Regions from separate parts of the Mycetohabitans rhizoxinica HKI 454 genome, predicted to be linked through region 1. Evidence: riboswitches for the same ligand, from Rfam matches in the RefSeq annotation. Region 1 holds a riboswitch; the other holds the start of a gene.
The links. Region 1 has a riboswitch for thiamine pyrophosphate ahead of thiC (phosphomethylpyrimidine synthase ThiC). Riboswitches for the same ligand answer to the same signal wherever they lie in the genome.
Positions count from the first base shown of each region.

Region 2: another riboswitch for thiamine pyrophosphate. It lies ahead of RBRH_RS04680 (FAD-dependent oxidoreductase); the one in region 1 lies ahead of thiC (phosphomethylpyrimidine synthase ThiC).

Region 1 is NC_014718.1:367,177-374,445, forward strand. Features, by position in the region: gene cydB (cytochrome d ubiquinol oxidase subunit II) at 1-561, shown strand, start outside; gene RBRH_RS17890 (DUF2474 family protein) at 561-707, shown strand; gene RBRH_RS13565 (ferritin-like domain-containing protein) at 1,010-1,543, opposite strand; gene RBRH_RS13570 (DUF1328 domain-containing protein) at 1,784-1,957, opposite strand; partial or broken gene RBRH_RS21455 (hypothetical protein) at 2,213-2,278, shown strand; TPP riboswitch at 2,413-2,519, shown strand; gene thiC (phosphomethylpyrimidine synthase ThiC) at 2,600-4,531, shown strand; gene RBRH_RS13580 (glycine zipper 2TM domain-containing protein) at 4,647-4,859, shown strand; gene RBRH_RS13585 (DMT family transporter) at 5,318-6,238, shown strand; gene arfB (alternative ribosome rescue aminoacyl-tRNA hydrolase ArfB) at 6,646-7,047, shown strand; gene RBRH_RS13595 (AAA family ATPase) at 7,075-7,269, opposite strand, start outside.
Region 2 is NC_014722.1:1,006,129-1,013,397, reverse strand. Features, by position in the region: gene RBRH_RS04700 (ABC transporter ATP-binding protein) at 1-605, opposite strand, end outside; gene thiE (thiamine phosphate synthase) at 734-1,858, opposite strand; gene RBRH_RS04690 (thiazole synthase) at 1,855-2,712, opposite strand; gene thiS (sulfur carrier protein ThiS) at 2,781-2,978, opposite strand; gene RBRH_RS04680 (FAD-dependent oxidoreductase) at 2,989-4,110, opposite strand; TPP riboswitch at 4,272-4,409, opposite strand; gene RBRH_RS19725 (hypothetical protein) at 4,454-4,744, shown strand; gene RBRH_RS04670 (ABC transporter ATP-binding protein/permease) at 4,769-6,505, shown strand; gene thpR (RNA 2',3'-cyclic phosphodiesterase) at 6,538-7,107, opposite strand; gene RBRH_RS04660 (glutamate synthase subunit beta) at 7,265-7,269, opposite strand, start outside.

The DNA of each region.
Region 1 (7,269 bases):
GGCGGCGCCCTCGATTGGGTTAAGCCATTTGCGCTCTTTTGCGGGCTCGGCGTGGTCGTGATCTATGCGTTGCTGGGCGCGACATGGCTGATTATGAAAACCGAACATACGTTGCAACACACGATGATCGGCGTGGCGCGGCGGCTCACATGGCTCGTGCTCGCCGCGATCGCGATCGTCAGCATCTGGACGCCGATTGCCCATCCGCACATCGCACAGCGCTGGTTTACGCTGCCCAACCTGCTTTGGTTCTGCCCTGTCCCGTTGCTGGTGCTGCTTTGCGTTTATGCTCTCCAACGCTCGCTGAGCCACGCGCCGCACGCCGGTCCGTTCCTGTGCGCGCTGGCGCTGATGTTCCTGGGCTACACCGGGCTGGCAATCAGCATCTGGCCGAATATCGTGCCACCATCGCTGTCGATCTGGGACGCAGCCGGCCCGTTGCAGAGTCAGGGCTTTACCCTGCTCGGCACGCTGTTCATCATCCCGTTCATCCTCGGCTACACAATGTGGTCATACTATGTGTTCCGGGGCAAGGTACGCCCTGGCGAGCACTACCATTAATGCAAAAACCCCCTCGAAACCGCGTGCCGACCTGGGCCACGCGACTAGCTTGGCTGATCGCGCTGTGGACGGCTAGCGTCGCCGCGCTGGCCGTTGTCGCTGGTGTGTTGCGCCTCGCGATGCACGCAGCCGGGTTGTCCGCCTGAATTGGCCAGCAGCCGCGCCGCTCGCAGCGCAGATCGCGGCGCTCGCTGAACGCAGCCATGCGCTCGACGCCATCATGAGCACGCTGCTATTTGAACGGCCTGCTTTTCGACATCCTACTCATTGAGTGCCTGCTTCTCGGCATCCTGCCAGCCCGCGCGGGTCGCGGATAGCACCGTCCACTATGCAAAGTTCACGGGCCGTGTTCGATGCCGCGATGCTGCGCTAGCCGCCGCGCTGGTTGGCGTGGTCCATTGGCGCGGCGGCCAGCGACGTGCGCAGGCCGCGTGAAGCGGCCGGCGCGTTAGGCGCGCTCCGCGAGCAAATCGGCCATATCGTCAGCGTGCTCTTCTTCGACCGCCAGGATTTCCTCGAAGATGCGGCGCGTGGTCGGGTCCTTGTCGCCAATGTACTTGACGATCTCTCGGTAGGTATCGATCGCGATGCGCTCCGCAACCAGGTTCTCTCGAATCATCTCGGTCAGCGTCTCGCCTTCCACATACTCGGAGTGCGAGCGGCTGGCCAGCCCGGCCGGCGCAAAATCGGGCGCCCCGCCCAACTGCACGATGCGCTGCGCCAGCTGATCCGCATGCTGCTGCTCCTCGGCCGCATGCTGCGCGAACTCGTCGGCCACCGCTTCCGAGTTGATCCCCTTTGCCATGAAATAGTGCCGCTTGTAGCGCAGCGTGCAGACTAACTCCGTGGCCAGCGCGTCATTGAGCAGCTTTAGAATCGTGTCGCGATCCGCGCTGTAGGTCGACGTCACGGGGCCCTCGTCCATATGCTGGCGAGCGCGCTCGCGGATTGTTTCTAAGTCGAGTCTAAAGGTGTCTGTCATTGCAACCTCCATGAGTGACCGTCATGTCCTCGTCACGTCGATCAGCCAACTGACGACAAACATGACAGCGAAAACGTAAAATAAAATTTCGCGCAGTTTGCGCGCCGCGCGTGGCCAAGCCAGTTAATTTCGATGCACGGACCATCACGGTCGCGACAAGAAGAAAGAACACCCTGCATCGTGCAGCAACGCGGCCTCTTTATCCACGCGCACGACACGCCCGGCATTTGCGTGGGACGGCTAGGTAACCTTCTTTGCGACAAAAATGCCGAACAGCAGGAACACCACGCACAGCACGAGGAAGACGAAGAACAGGAACTTCGCAATCGCTGCCGCGCCCGTGGCAATGCCGCTGAATCCAAGCAATCCCGCGATAATGGCGACAATCGCAAAGAATAACGCCCACCTCAACATGATTGCGACCTCCATAGCAAGTGCCAAAATTCGGCAACGAGTGCAATTATAGCAATAGGCATGCCAGAATTGGCGCCCGCTGCCCCGGCAACGCTCCGTCCGACAACACGTCGCCCCCTAAAACCAAGGGTTTAGCGCCGTTTACCGAAAGGGGGCACGACGTACCGGTATAGGGTGCGCAGACAAGCGAGGCCGCCACTTTCTTTCATACAATGAGTAAGCCTTACCCCAATTTACTAAAACCGCTGGAGTTGGGTGAGTTACCTGCTCAATTCATTTCTGTGTCCACGCACTAACCGCCGCACCGATCGCTGGGGTGGATCCATCAAGAATCGCATTCGCCTGGCTGTCGAAGTCGTGCGCCGGATGCGCGAGACGCTTGACACACGTTTCAGACAGCGGTGTCAACGTCACGGACGGCGGTTGCCAACGCCCCTGAACCGGTGTATCTTGACCCTGCTACGCGGGGGTCCTGCTTGCGCACCGTCGTCAAGCGGGTGAGAAACACCCTTTGAACCTGATCTGGGTAATGCCAGCGCAGGGAAGCGTCCGGGGTCGATCAATGATGTCGCCGCATCCGCCCCGCTCCGCCGCTTCTCCGGTCTCCCGTGTTCCGTTGCCCTTGCCCACAGGAGACATTCAATGGTTGCCAATCCAAAGTTTCTGTCCGAGTCCGCGCGCGTGGACGATGCCGCGATCGCGCCGCTGCCGAATTCCCGCAAGATCTATGTGACCGGCTCCCGGTCTGACCTACGGGTTCCGATGCGCGAAATCAGCCAGGCCGACACGCCGACCGGCTTCGGTGGTGAGAAAAACCCGCCCATCACGGTCTATGACACATCCGGCCCATATACCGACCCCGACGTCAGGATCGATATTCGCGCCGGCCTGCCCGCGCTACGCGAGGCCTGGATCGAGGAACGCGGCGACACCGAGCGGCTGGAAGGGCTCTCGAGCCAGTACGGCCAGGCCCGCGCGGCCGACGCGGACACCGCGCACCTCCGCTTCCCAGGCCTGCATCGCGCGCCGCGGCGAGCCAAGGCGGGCGCCAACGTGACCCAGATGCACTACGCGCGCCGCGGCATCATCACGCCGGAAATGGAGTTCATTGCGATCCGCGAAAACCAGCGTCGCCACGAGTATTTGGAAAGTCTGCGCGCTAGCGGACCACAAGGCGCCAAGCTGGCCGAGCTGATCGGTCGGCAGCACCGTGGCAACGCATTCGGCGCGGCGGCATTCAGTGGCACCCAGGCTCGCGAAATCACCCCCGAATTCGTGCGCGACGAAGTCGCACGCGGTCGCGCGATCATTCCGGCCAACATCAATCATCCCGAATCCGAGCCGATGATCATCGGCCGCAACTTCCTGGTGAAGGTCAATGCAAACATCGGCAACTCCGCTGTCACGTCATCGATCGGCGAGGAAGTCGACAAGATGACGTGGGCGATCCGCTGGGGCGGCGATACCGTGATGGACTTGTCCACCGGCAAGAACATCCACGAGACGCGCGAGTGGATCATCCGCAACAGCCCGGTGCCGATTGGTACCGTGCCGATCTACCAGGCGCTGGAGAAAGTTCACGGCAAGGCGGAGGAACTGACCTGGGAAATCTTCCGCGACACGCTGATCGAGCAGGCTGAACAAGGCGTTGATTACTTCACGATTCATGCCGGCGTGCTGCTGCGCTATGTACCGATGACTGCGAGCCGCATGACGGGGATTGTCTCGCGCGGCGGCTCGATCATGGCCAAGTGGTGTCTTGCCCATCACCGAGAAAGCTTCCTGTACGAGCATTTCGAAGACATCTGCGAGATCATGAAGGCGTACGACGTGAGCTTCTCGCTGGGCGACGGGTTACGGCCAGGCTCGATCTACGATGCAAACGACGAGGCGCAGCTCGCCGAACTCAAGACGCTGGGCGAGTTGACGCAGATTGCATGGAAGCACGATGTGCAGACAATGATTGAAGGTCCGGGACACGTGCCGATGCAGTTGATCAAGGAAAACATGGACTTGCAGCTGGAGTGGTGCAACGAGGCGCCGTTCTATACGCTCGGGCCGCTGACTACCGACATCGCACCGGGATACGACCATATTACCTCGGGCATCGGCGCGGCGATGATCGGCTGGTTTGGTACCGCGATGCTGTGCTACGTGACGCCAAAGGAGCACTTGGGGTTGCCGAACAAAGACGACGTCAAAGAAGGCATCATCACGTACAAGCTTGCCGCGCACGCCGCCGACCTTGCGAAGGGGCATCCCGGCGCGCAGATACGTGACAACGCGTTGTCGAAGGCCCGCTTCGAGTTCCGTTGGGAGGATCAGTTCAACCTCGGACTCGACCCGGACAAGGCGCGCGAATTTCACGACGAGACACTACCGAAGGATTCCGCAAAGGTTGCCCACTTCTGCTCGATGTGCGGCCCGCATTTCTGTTCGATGAAGATCACGCAGGACGTGCGTGAGTTTGCCGAGAAGCAAGGTGTCGGCGAAGTGGAGGCGCTGCGCAAGGGCATGGAAGTCAAGGCGATCGAGTTCAAGCAGTCGGGCGCCGAGATCTACCAAAAGCAGTAAAGTAACATCTGCTTACAAAAGCGACGAATCGCCTACAAAGCCGCAACGTCTTAAAACGTATTGATCGCGTACTATCGAATTAGGTCGGCAATCAACACAACGAGGAGTCACGATCATGAATTCGGTCAAGCGTATCGGCGCTGCGGCGCTCAGCGCCGCGCTGCTGACGAGCCTGGCGGCGTGCGACGGGATGACCACGCGCCAGCGCAACACTGCGATCGGCGCGGGCGTGGGCGGCGTCGCTGGCGCGGCAGTCGGCGGCAACGCGCTGTCGACGCTGGGCGGCGCAGCTGTCGGCGGCATCATCGGCAATCAGGTCGGCAAGTAACGCTTCGTCGCGCGACAGGGCCACGGCTCGCGTGAGCCTCGGCAGAACGGCCCAGCCGGCGGCACTTCTACCAACGCGCCGCCGGCTGTCCCTTGGTCGCTCATCCGGACGCACGCGGACTCCGTCACGCCCGTCACGCTTACGAGGCGGCGTGCCTACCCGACGTCGCGCCGGGGTGCGCAGCACCCCTTGCTATCTGCTGCACGCCCACCATCGGATGGCTTGCTCTGCTCATTGCGGCCCCGTGGACCGAGCATTCGATCGCACCATGACCGCGCGGGCTAGCCGCGCTCTTCTCCACGCTATGGGCTGCGCAGATCCATTGCCTCGCCCCAAGCTAAACCACTCAGCCATAAGCAAAGTGCCGCCATAACGATTTGCCGCCGTAACGATTGGAGCGCTATTCCCAGCGCGGCCGCCAGGGCTTAGAGTGATAGGCCTTCTTGTTAATTCTGCCTATGACAGCCCGCAACCTTCTTTATCTCCTTGTGCTTGCCGCGCTGTGGGGCGCCTCTTTTCTGTTCATTCGGATCGGGGTGGCCGAATTCGGCGTCACACCACTGATGGCACTACGCGTCTCGATCGGCGCGGTGTTCCTAGCCACGTTGCTGGTGGCACAAAAGGGTTTAGCCGGCGCGTGGCATAGCGCGCGCCGCCAATGGTGGCCATTGTTCGTCGTTGGCGTATTGAATTCAGCCGTGCCATTTTGCCTGTTTGCCTACGCCGAACTCACGCTGTCGGCCGGATTAACTTCGGTGATTAACGCAACAACGCCATTGTGGGGTGCCCTGGTCGCATTCGTTTGGCTCGGTGACCGGCTCAGCAGCATGCGCACCGCCGGGCTCGCGCTCGGCTTTGCGGGCGTGGTATTGCTGGTTTGGGATCAGATTACGGCACCGGTAGGCGCGAGCGGCACGCCGGTACCGGCGACAACCACGGCGCTCGCCGCAGGCGCGGCGCTCGGTGCCACGGCACTCTACGGCGTGGCGGCGAACTACACCAAACAGTACCTGTCCGGCGTGGATCCATTAACCGTGGCGTGCGGCAGCATGGTCGGCGCGTCCATCGCCCTGCTGCCGCTGGCCGCGTGGTGCTGGCCCACCGCCCAGGTCTCGACGCATGCGTGGCTCGCAGTGCTGGCGCTCGGCGTCGCGTGCACGGGTATCGCGTACAGGCTCTACTTCCATTTGCTGGCCACGGCCGGCCCGGCTCGCGCGATGACGGTAACGTTCGTGGTACCGGTGTTCGGTATTCTATGGGGTGCGCTGTTCCTCGCGGAATCCGTGTCGATGCGGATGATCGAGGGATGCGGGGTCGTGCTGATTGGCACCGCGCTCGCCGCCGGCTTCATCAAGCGGTTACGCGCGCAGGCATCGTAGCGCCTGGCGCAAGCTCGCCAATCCGCGGCAAGACCCTATTGCGGCTGCGCGCGGCCCGCTGCTGAACGGGGGCACCGTTTTGAAGGGCACGTTTCGGGGCGCGCCGTTTGAGACTTGCATGCGTTATCCGGCAATCACGCCACTAGCCTCGAGCCTGCGGATTCGCTCGGATACAGCCGGCTAGCTCAGATGAACGCACCGTCCGACCTCGGCATGCAAAATGGGGGCCTCCTACTGCAGCAGTTCGAGAATCCAGAAAATCCTACTGATCGAACTAGGCATTCATAATGCTGCGACCCAAAGAAATGCTGACCGTCCATCAAGCAACCAGCATTACGCGCAAGCGAAGCGAAACCTGCGTCCATGATGCGATACCGGCTGGGGCTGGTACGGACAGACACTAAACTATGCACAAACTCGCCATTCCTGACCAAGAAATCACCATGACGGCAGTGCGAGCGCAAGGCGCAGGTGGGCAAAACGTCAATAAGGTATCCAGTGCAATCCACCTACGGTTCTCGATTCGGTCTTCATCGCTGCCCGAGGTGGTCAAGATGCGCTTGCTCGCGCTGAACGACAACCGCATTACGCGCGACGGGGTCATCGTGATCAAGGCGCAGTCCTATCGGACACAGGAGTTGAACCGTGCCGAGGCACTCGCACGCCTGCACGAGCTAATCGAACGCGCCAATACTCCCCGCCGGCCCCGCCGGGCGACCCAGCCGACGCTGGCGTCTCGGAGGCGCAGGCTCGACACGAAAACGCGCCGTGGCGAAGTCAAGGCCGGCAGACGGCCGGTGACCGACTAAGCGCGACGGCGCGACAAGCCCGCGACTTTATCGTGATGAGGCTGTTTCGCGCCGTGCACGCGCCTCAGCGTATCGTAACCGTGCCGACAGTCCGGTATCGCGGCGGGTCGGCGTGCCGATGGCCTGTGCCAACACCGCACGCGTGCCGATAATCGTGATTTGAGCCCGCGCGCGGGTCACAGCCGTGTAAATCAACTCTCGCGACAACGCCCGGCTAAACGT
Region 2 (7,269 bases), on a different replicon from region 1:
GCGCCGAGCGCGGTATTGAGGGTGCGAATCAGGTTCGCGGTAATACCCAGTGAGATCGGATCAAGTCCCGCGAACGGCTCATCGTACATCATCAGCTCGGGGTCAAGCGCGATCGCCCGAGCCAGCGCGACCCGGCGCGCCATGCCGCCCGAGACTTCGGACGGCGCCAAGTCGCGTGCGCCGCGCAAGCCGACCGCGTTGAGTTTCATCAGCACGAGATCGCGGATCAGCGCCTCTGGCAAGTCCGTATGCTCGCGCAGCGGAAATGCGACGTTGTCGAACACTGACATGTCGGTAAACAACGCGCCGAACTGGAACAACATGCCCATCCTGCGCCGCGCCGCGTAGACCGCCTGGGGGCCCATAGCACCGACGTCCTCGCCGCGAAACAGTACCTGGCCTCGGTTGGCGCGCACCAGCGCACCGATGAGCCGCAACACTGTCGTCTTGCCGCACCCGGAGCCGCCCATGATCGCAACCACCTGTCCACGCTTGAAACGCATGTTCAGGTTCTGGAGCACGAGCCGCTCAGCACTGTAGCCGAAAGCAACATCGCGAAGCTCAAGCAGGATATCGGAGGCGGTTGGCGGCACGTAGGCGGTCATCAAAAGGCACGGAACGCGGATTATAGGGCCTAAAGCGGATCTGCCGCCTGAAACCCCGACGTGGACTGTGCGCGAGACCGCTTACACGCCACCTTCGCGGCGTAGGGCAATGGCAGGCAAGCCCCGCATTATCGGATAAACCCTCTTTGCAACGCAAAGATTGCTTTTTCGACGTCGTGGGCCTGCGTTACCGCGCGCACGAGCGCGGCACCGCGCACACCGGTGGCCAGCACGTCGTCCAGCGTCTGCAGGTCGATGCCACCGATTGCCACGCAGGGCACCACGCCGTCCAGCAATCGCACGTAGCGCGCGAGTCGCGCAAGCCCTTGCGGCACGCTGGGCATTGCCTTGGTGGTGGTCGGAAACACCGCACCCAGCGCGATATAGCTCGGCTTGAAGTGCAGCGCCACCAAGATCTCGTAGTATCCGTGCGAGGACAGACCCAGCCGCAGCCCCGCGTGTGCCAGCGCACCGATGTCCGCGCGCGACAAATCCTCCTGGCCCAGGTGCACGCCATAGGCGCCTTCGTCCAGCGCCAGTTGCCAGTGGTCGTTGATGAATACGCGTGCGTCGTCATAGCGGCGCCCCGCCGCAACGGCGCGGCGCACGTCGGCCCGCAGCACGGCTAACGCGCGCGGATCCGCCGCATCGCCCGCCCCGTCAACCTTGCGGCGCAGTTGCACAGTACGCACGCCGAGCGCTAGCAGCCGCTCGATCCAGTCGGCCGTCGGCACCACCGGATACAGACCGAGCGCTGCCGGGCACGCGGCGAACGGCTGCACCGGCGCATCAGGCAACCCCAGCACGCGCGGAAAGCGCGACACATCACACGGCCATGGATCCTGCGCATACTCGTCGCCCTGCCGCCACGCCAGGGCAAGGCACAACGCATCGTGCGGCGCGCAGCCACAATCGAGGAACGCGGCGAATGCCGCGATCCAATCGTCGCACGGCGCGGCCTCCAACGTGCGGACCGCATCACCCTGATGCAACCGCATGGCACGCGCCGACGCGTCCAGCACCGTGGCGCCGGCAGCCACCCAGCGCGCGGTATCGGCCGCATGCGGCTGCACATCGGTCACTACGATCACGTCACCGGGCCCCGGCTGCGGCGGCGGCGCGAGACAGATCCGCACCGGCTGGCTGGCACGCGGCCAATCACCCAACCGTGCGCGGATCCGCTCGGCCGCCTCCAGCAGTTCATCCGCAGGCGGATAAAAAACCTCGCGCTCCCGCAGGAAGGCGCCGCTCATGCCCGCTCATTCGAGGGCGGGACAGCGGCGCCCTCCGGCGCGCGATAGTCGTCCTGGTGCCAGAATGGCATGCCGACCACCGGCGTACTCGCATGCGCGCTGTCGCGCTCCGGCATCGGCCCAGCCAAGTACGCTTCGCGACCCGCCTCGACCGCACTCGCGAATGCCCGCGCCATCGCCTCGGGCCGCGCCGCCTGCGACACCGCCGTGTTGAGCAGCACGGCGTCAAACCCCCACTCCATCACCTGGCACGCGTGCGACGGCACACCCAGCCCTGCGTCGACGATCAGCGGCACGTCCGTCAGGCGCTCGCGCAGCAGCTTGAGTCCATACGGGTTCACCACCCCCTTGCCGGTGCCAATCGGAGCGCCCCACGGCATCAACGCCTCGCAGCCGACGTCGAGCAGTCGCCGCGCGACAACGAGGTCTTCCGTGCAATACGGCAGCACCTTAAAGCCGTCCCGCACAAGGATGTCGGCCGCCTCGATCAAACCGACCGGATCCGGCTGCAACGTGTAGTCGTCTCCAATCAGCTCAAGCTTGATCCAGTCAGTTTCAAACACTTCGCGGGCCATCTGCGCGGTCGTCACCGCCTCCTTCACGGCATGGCAGCCAGCGGTGTTGGGCAACAGCGCAGCACCCCGACACTTCAGCGCGTCAAAAAACCCAACGTCGGCGTCGCCCTGCGCGGCCAATTGGCGCCGCAGCGCGACGGTGACCATTGCGGGCTGCGCGGCCACGAGCGAGGCTTCGAGCGCATGCAGCGACGGATAGCGCGAAGTGCCGAGCAACAGCCGGCTTGTAAAGGGTTGTCCGTACAGAATCAGCGCATCGGCGGTGGAATGGGAATGCATCATTGTCTCCGTCAGTTTCAGTGACCCATGGGCCAGATTGTCGGCTCGCGTGGCATGCCGCCGATGCGTCATCCGCCTGCCACAGGCTTTACGACGTCGATCCGGTCACCTTGCGTGAGCGCGCGCGCAGGATGCTGTGTGCGCGGCACGAATTCGCCGTTGATTGCGACCGCGTACGGCGGCACTGCACCATACGAGGCCAGCGCGTCAGCAAGGCACGCATCATCGGGCAACGAGAAAGGCTGGTTGTTGATTTGGATATCCATGGTTCATGCGTCAGTCAGTCGAGCACGGCTGCAGCGCAGCCGCACGGTAAAGCATCGGCCAGCGCGAGGCGGCACGCCACGCGTCGAAGCCGTCCGGATCGCGCACCTGCGCCTCGAGCAACGCGTGCGCGAGCGCCACAGCTTCGTGCGCCACCTCAGGCGCAATCATATAGCCGTGACGGTACAGGCCATTGACGCGCAGCACCGACGCGCCATCCCACGACAGCGCGGGGCGATGGTCCGGCAGTGTGGGCCGGCAATGCGCGTTCAGCTCGAGGATCCGGCCCTCGCCGAAGGCGGGATGTAGCGAATAGGCCGCCGACAACAACTCGAGCGCCGAGCGCACGCTCACCGGCGACATGTCCTCGCCTTCGATCTCGGTGGCCCCGATCACATAGTGATCGTCCTGCTTGGGCGCGATATACAACGGATAGCGCGGATGCAGCAGACGCACCGGCCGGCTCAGACCAATGCCCGGCGCATGGACCCGCGCGACTTCGCCCCGCAGCCCGCGCAGACCGGGCCATGCCTGCTTCGCGCCCAGTCCACGGCAATCGATCACCAGACCGGCAGCAGGCAGGGCATCCTCGCGCACGCAGGTATGCCAGTGCGTGTCCACATGCAACTCGTCGAGCGCGGCCCCCAGCGCCGCCAGCAACTGCCGATTATCCAGTTGCCCCTCGCCGGGCAGCAGGCGCGCATCGTGAAAGCGCATACCAAGCGCCGGCTCGGCTTGCGTGACCTGAGCGCCGTGCAGTGCGACGATGCCATCGTGCAGCATCGTCACGGGCGCGTTCACACGCACGCGCTGCTCAAACAATGGCCATTCGGCGCGATCGGCCGCATGCCAGACAATCAGCGTGCCGTTGCGCTGGAAGAACACCGGTTGTGGCAGCTGCGGCAGCCATTCGGCCCAGCGCTTGAGCGACGCGGCGCCCAGCTCCACCAGCAACGGCTCGGCATTAGCAGCTTCGGCCAGCGGCGCGAGCATGGCTGCGGCGACCCACGCTGCCGCACTGCGTCCGCTCGACTCGCCTTGCTCATACAGCGCGACGCGATGGCCCGCGCGCGCGAGCCGCCACGCAATGAGACGACCGGACAAGCCGCCGCCCAAGACGGCGACATCGGGCATCGGCGCGGCGTGGCACGCGGTTTCTAAAGAGGGGTCGGATTGGGGCACGGCAATCGAATCCTATGTACGGGAATCGGGGTACAAGGACGAAACCGGCGAGATTCACGTGCGGGAACCTGACCACAGTGGCGCGCCGGCAGGCACGTCCGTTCCCTCACGGCAGGACAGAATCGAAAACTTCCCGCGCCGGTATTACCCGGATCGGGTGCAAAGGGACTCTCTCAGCCTGGCACTGCGCGACTCGCCGCGCATCGACTTGCAAACGCACATCAACGTGCAAAGCACCCCTGTTTCGTCTAAGCCCATTAAATCACAAAACCGCCGCCAGCCGCAATTCGTTGCTTTGGCACAATGTCGCGCAATCGCCGCTGCCGGAGCGCGCGCCACCGCATGCCTTAAGCCGGAATTAAGCGGTAGTCGGAACAATCCGCACTGGCACGAGTCAGTCACCGTCGCGTCGTTCGCGTCGTTCGCGTCGTTCGCGTCGTTCGCGTCGTTCGCGTCGTTCGCGTCGTTCGCGTCGTTCGCGTCGTTCGCGTCGTTCGCGTCGTTCGCGTCGTTCGCGTCGTTCGCGTCGTTCGCGTCGTTCGCGACAGTGCAACGCACCGGCGCGCCGGTGAATGGACCGATTTGAGGAACCCTACAGTTGAGGAACCCTATGAGTCAACCCGCATCGGGCAACAACGAACGTATTACCACGTGGAGCCTGATCAAGCCGTATTGGGTGTCGGACGAAAAGTGGATCGCCTGGGGACTGCTCGCGCTCGTGGTCGCGATTAACATGACCATGGTGGCGGTCAACGCGTGGTTCAACACATGGCAGCGCGTGTTCTTCGACTCGATCCAGCAGTACAACTATCCGGTGTTCAAGCACTCGCTGCTGCAATTTACCGCGATCGCGATGGCGATGATCTTGCTCGGCTCGTACCGCACATACTTCCGGCAGATGCTCGAATTCCGCTGGCGCCAGTGGCTCACCACGCAGTACATGCACGCGTGGCTGTCGGGCCGCGCGTACTATCGAATCGAGCGCGACAAGCTTGCCGATAACCCGGACCAGCGGGTTTCAGTGGACCTACAGGAACTGGCGAGCACGACGCTGGCGCTCTCGCTGGATTTCCTATCCACGTCCGTCACATTGCTGTGGTTCAGCCATGTCCTGTGGCAGTTGGCCGGCCCACTCAGCTTCACCGTGTTCGGCACCGATGTGACAATACCTGGCTACATGGTGTGGACCGCCCTGCTCTACGCGGTAATCGGCTCGTACATCACGCATCGCGTCAACCATCCGCTCGTGTCGATCAACTACCAACAACAACGGGTCGAAGCGGACTTTCGTTTCTCGTTGATCCGGTTGCGCGAGAATGCGGACCAGATTGCCCTGTACGAAGGCGAGCGCACCGAGGAGAAAGCGCTGCAAGGCGTCTTCGGGCACATTCGCGACAATTGGCGGATGATCATGCGCTATACGCGGCGTCTGAACATTGTCGTGGTCAGCTATTCGCAACTGGCCATCGTGTTCCCGTTCATCGCCGCCGCGCCGAAATACTTCGAGAAGGCGGTCAGCTACGGCGGTTATCAGCAGACAATTGGCGCGTTCGGCACCGTCAGCAACGCGTTCTCATGGTTCATCAGCAGCTATTCGACACTGGCCGCATGGCGCGCCGTGATTAACCGGCTCAAGGAATTCCAGCGCATCATGGCGCAGCCGCAGTTGCTCGAGTCGACGTCGCGGGCCACCGAGCACGGCGGCATTCATATGAGAATGGCCGATACGACGGTACTGCGCGTGCAGGCGCTGCGGCTGTTGCGCCCGGATGGCACGCCGCTGTCGACGATTGGCTCGTTTGTAATCGCGCCCGGCTCGCGGGTGCTCGTACGAGGCGCGTCGGGCTCCGGCAAGAGCACACTGCTGCGTTCGCTGGCCGGCCTGTGGCCATTTGGCAGCGGCACCATCGAGATGCCCGTCAACGCACGCGTGATGTTCGTGCCGCAGAAAAGCTACGTGCCGATCGGCACGCTCAAGGGCGCGCTGTGCTATCCGGCAACGGCCGACGCGTTCACCGACGCGGACTGTGCCGACGTGCTGCGCGCCTGCCGGCTGGGCGAACGAGTCGATCAGCTCAACGTGAGCGACCATTGGGAGCGCGTGCTGTCGCCCGGCGAACAGCAACGCCTGGCAATCGCCCGCGTGCTGTTGCAAAAGCCCGATTTCCTGTTCCTTGACGAGGCGACCAGCGCGCTCGACCTCGATACTGAGGCGGCGCTGTACCACGTGCTGACGCAACGTCTAGCCCACGCGGCAATCGTCAGTGTTGCGCACCGGGAGTCGGTACAAGCGATGCACGATGAGACGATCGAAGTGGTGCGCGATGACTCACGTGCGGCAGCGTGATGACGGCTGTGCCTCGCGCGCGCATAGTGCAGTCACGGCAGGCTACGCCCGGCCGGTACCGCTGCGAGCCTCGCGTAGCGTGGCCCGGCCGGCGTCAGCGTACTGCTGACCAACACCAGCGTATCAAAGGTAATCAACGGCGGCACGGGATGCACCCTCTCGAAATCGCGCGTCGACGCAGGCGGATCGCCGCGCAGCCTAGCGAGGGTCAGATGCGGCCGCAACGGCCGCGCAGCGGCGGGCACACCGGCCCGCTCCATCAGCACATCGACGCGAGCCACCCACGCGAGGAACGCCGGCGCGCTGATCAGTTCAAGCGCATACACGCGCGCCCGCTTAGCGCTAGGCAGCATCGCGGCATGCGAGGTGGGCAGCACGTCCGGCACCGGCGTCAGCGTCGGCCATTCGTTGATCAGGCACGCTTCCCCATCCGGCGTCAGCGCGCCAATGAATCGTATGGTCAGGTGAACCTGCTCGCGCGGTATCCATCTGACGCCTGCGATATGGCCGGCGCGCCATGGAGCGCGCCACGCGTCGATTGCATCGAGGGCGCCGGAATCGGGAATCAGTGCGACAAAGCAACGCTGCAGTCTGACATCCATCGACGATTCCTTACGGCAAAGCCGTCCTACTGCACACGGTAGCCGATGACGAAAAAACCGCGACGCATATAAAACGTTGCGGCTCAAACGTTGCGGCTCGTGGGCTCATCGTCGCGCAGCCCGGCTGGACCGGCGCCGGCCCGCGCACAACTTCAATTCAGC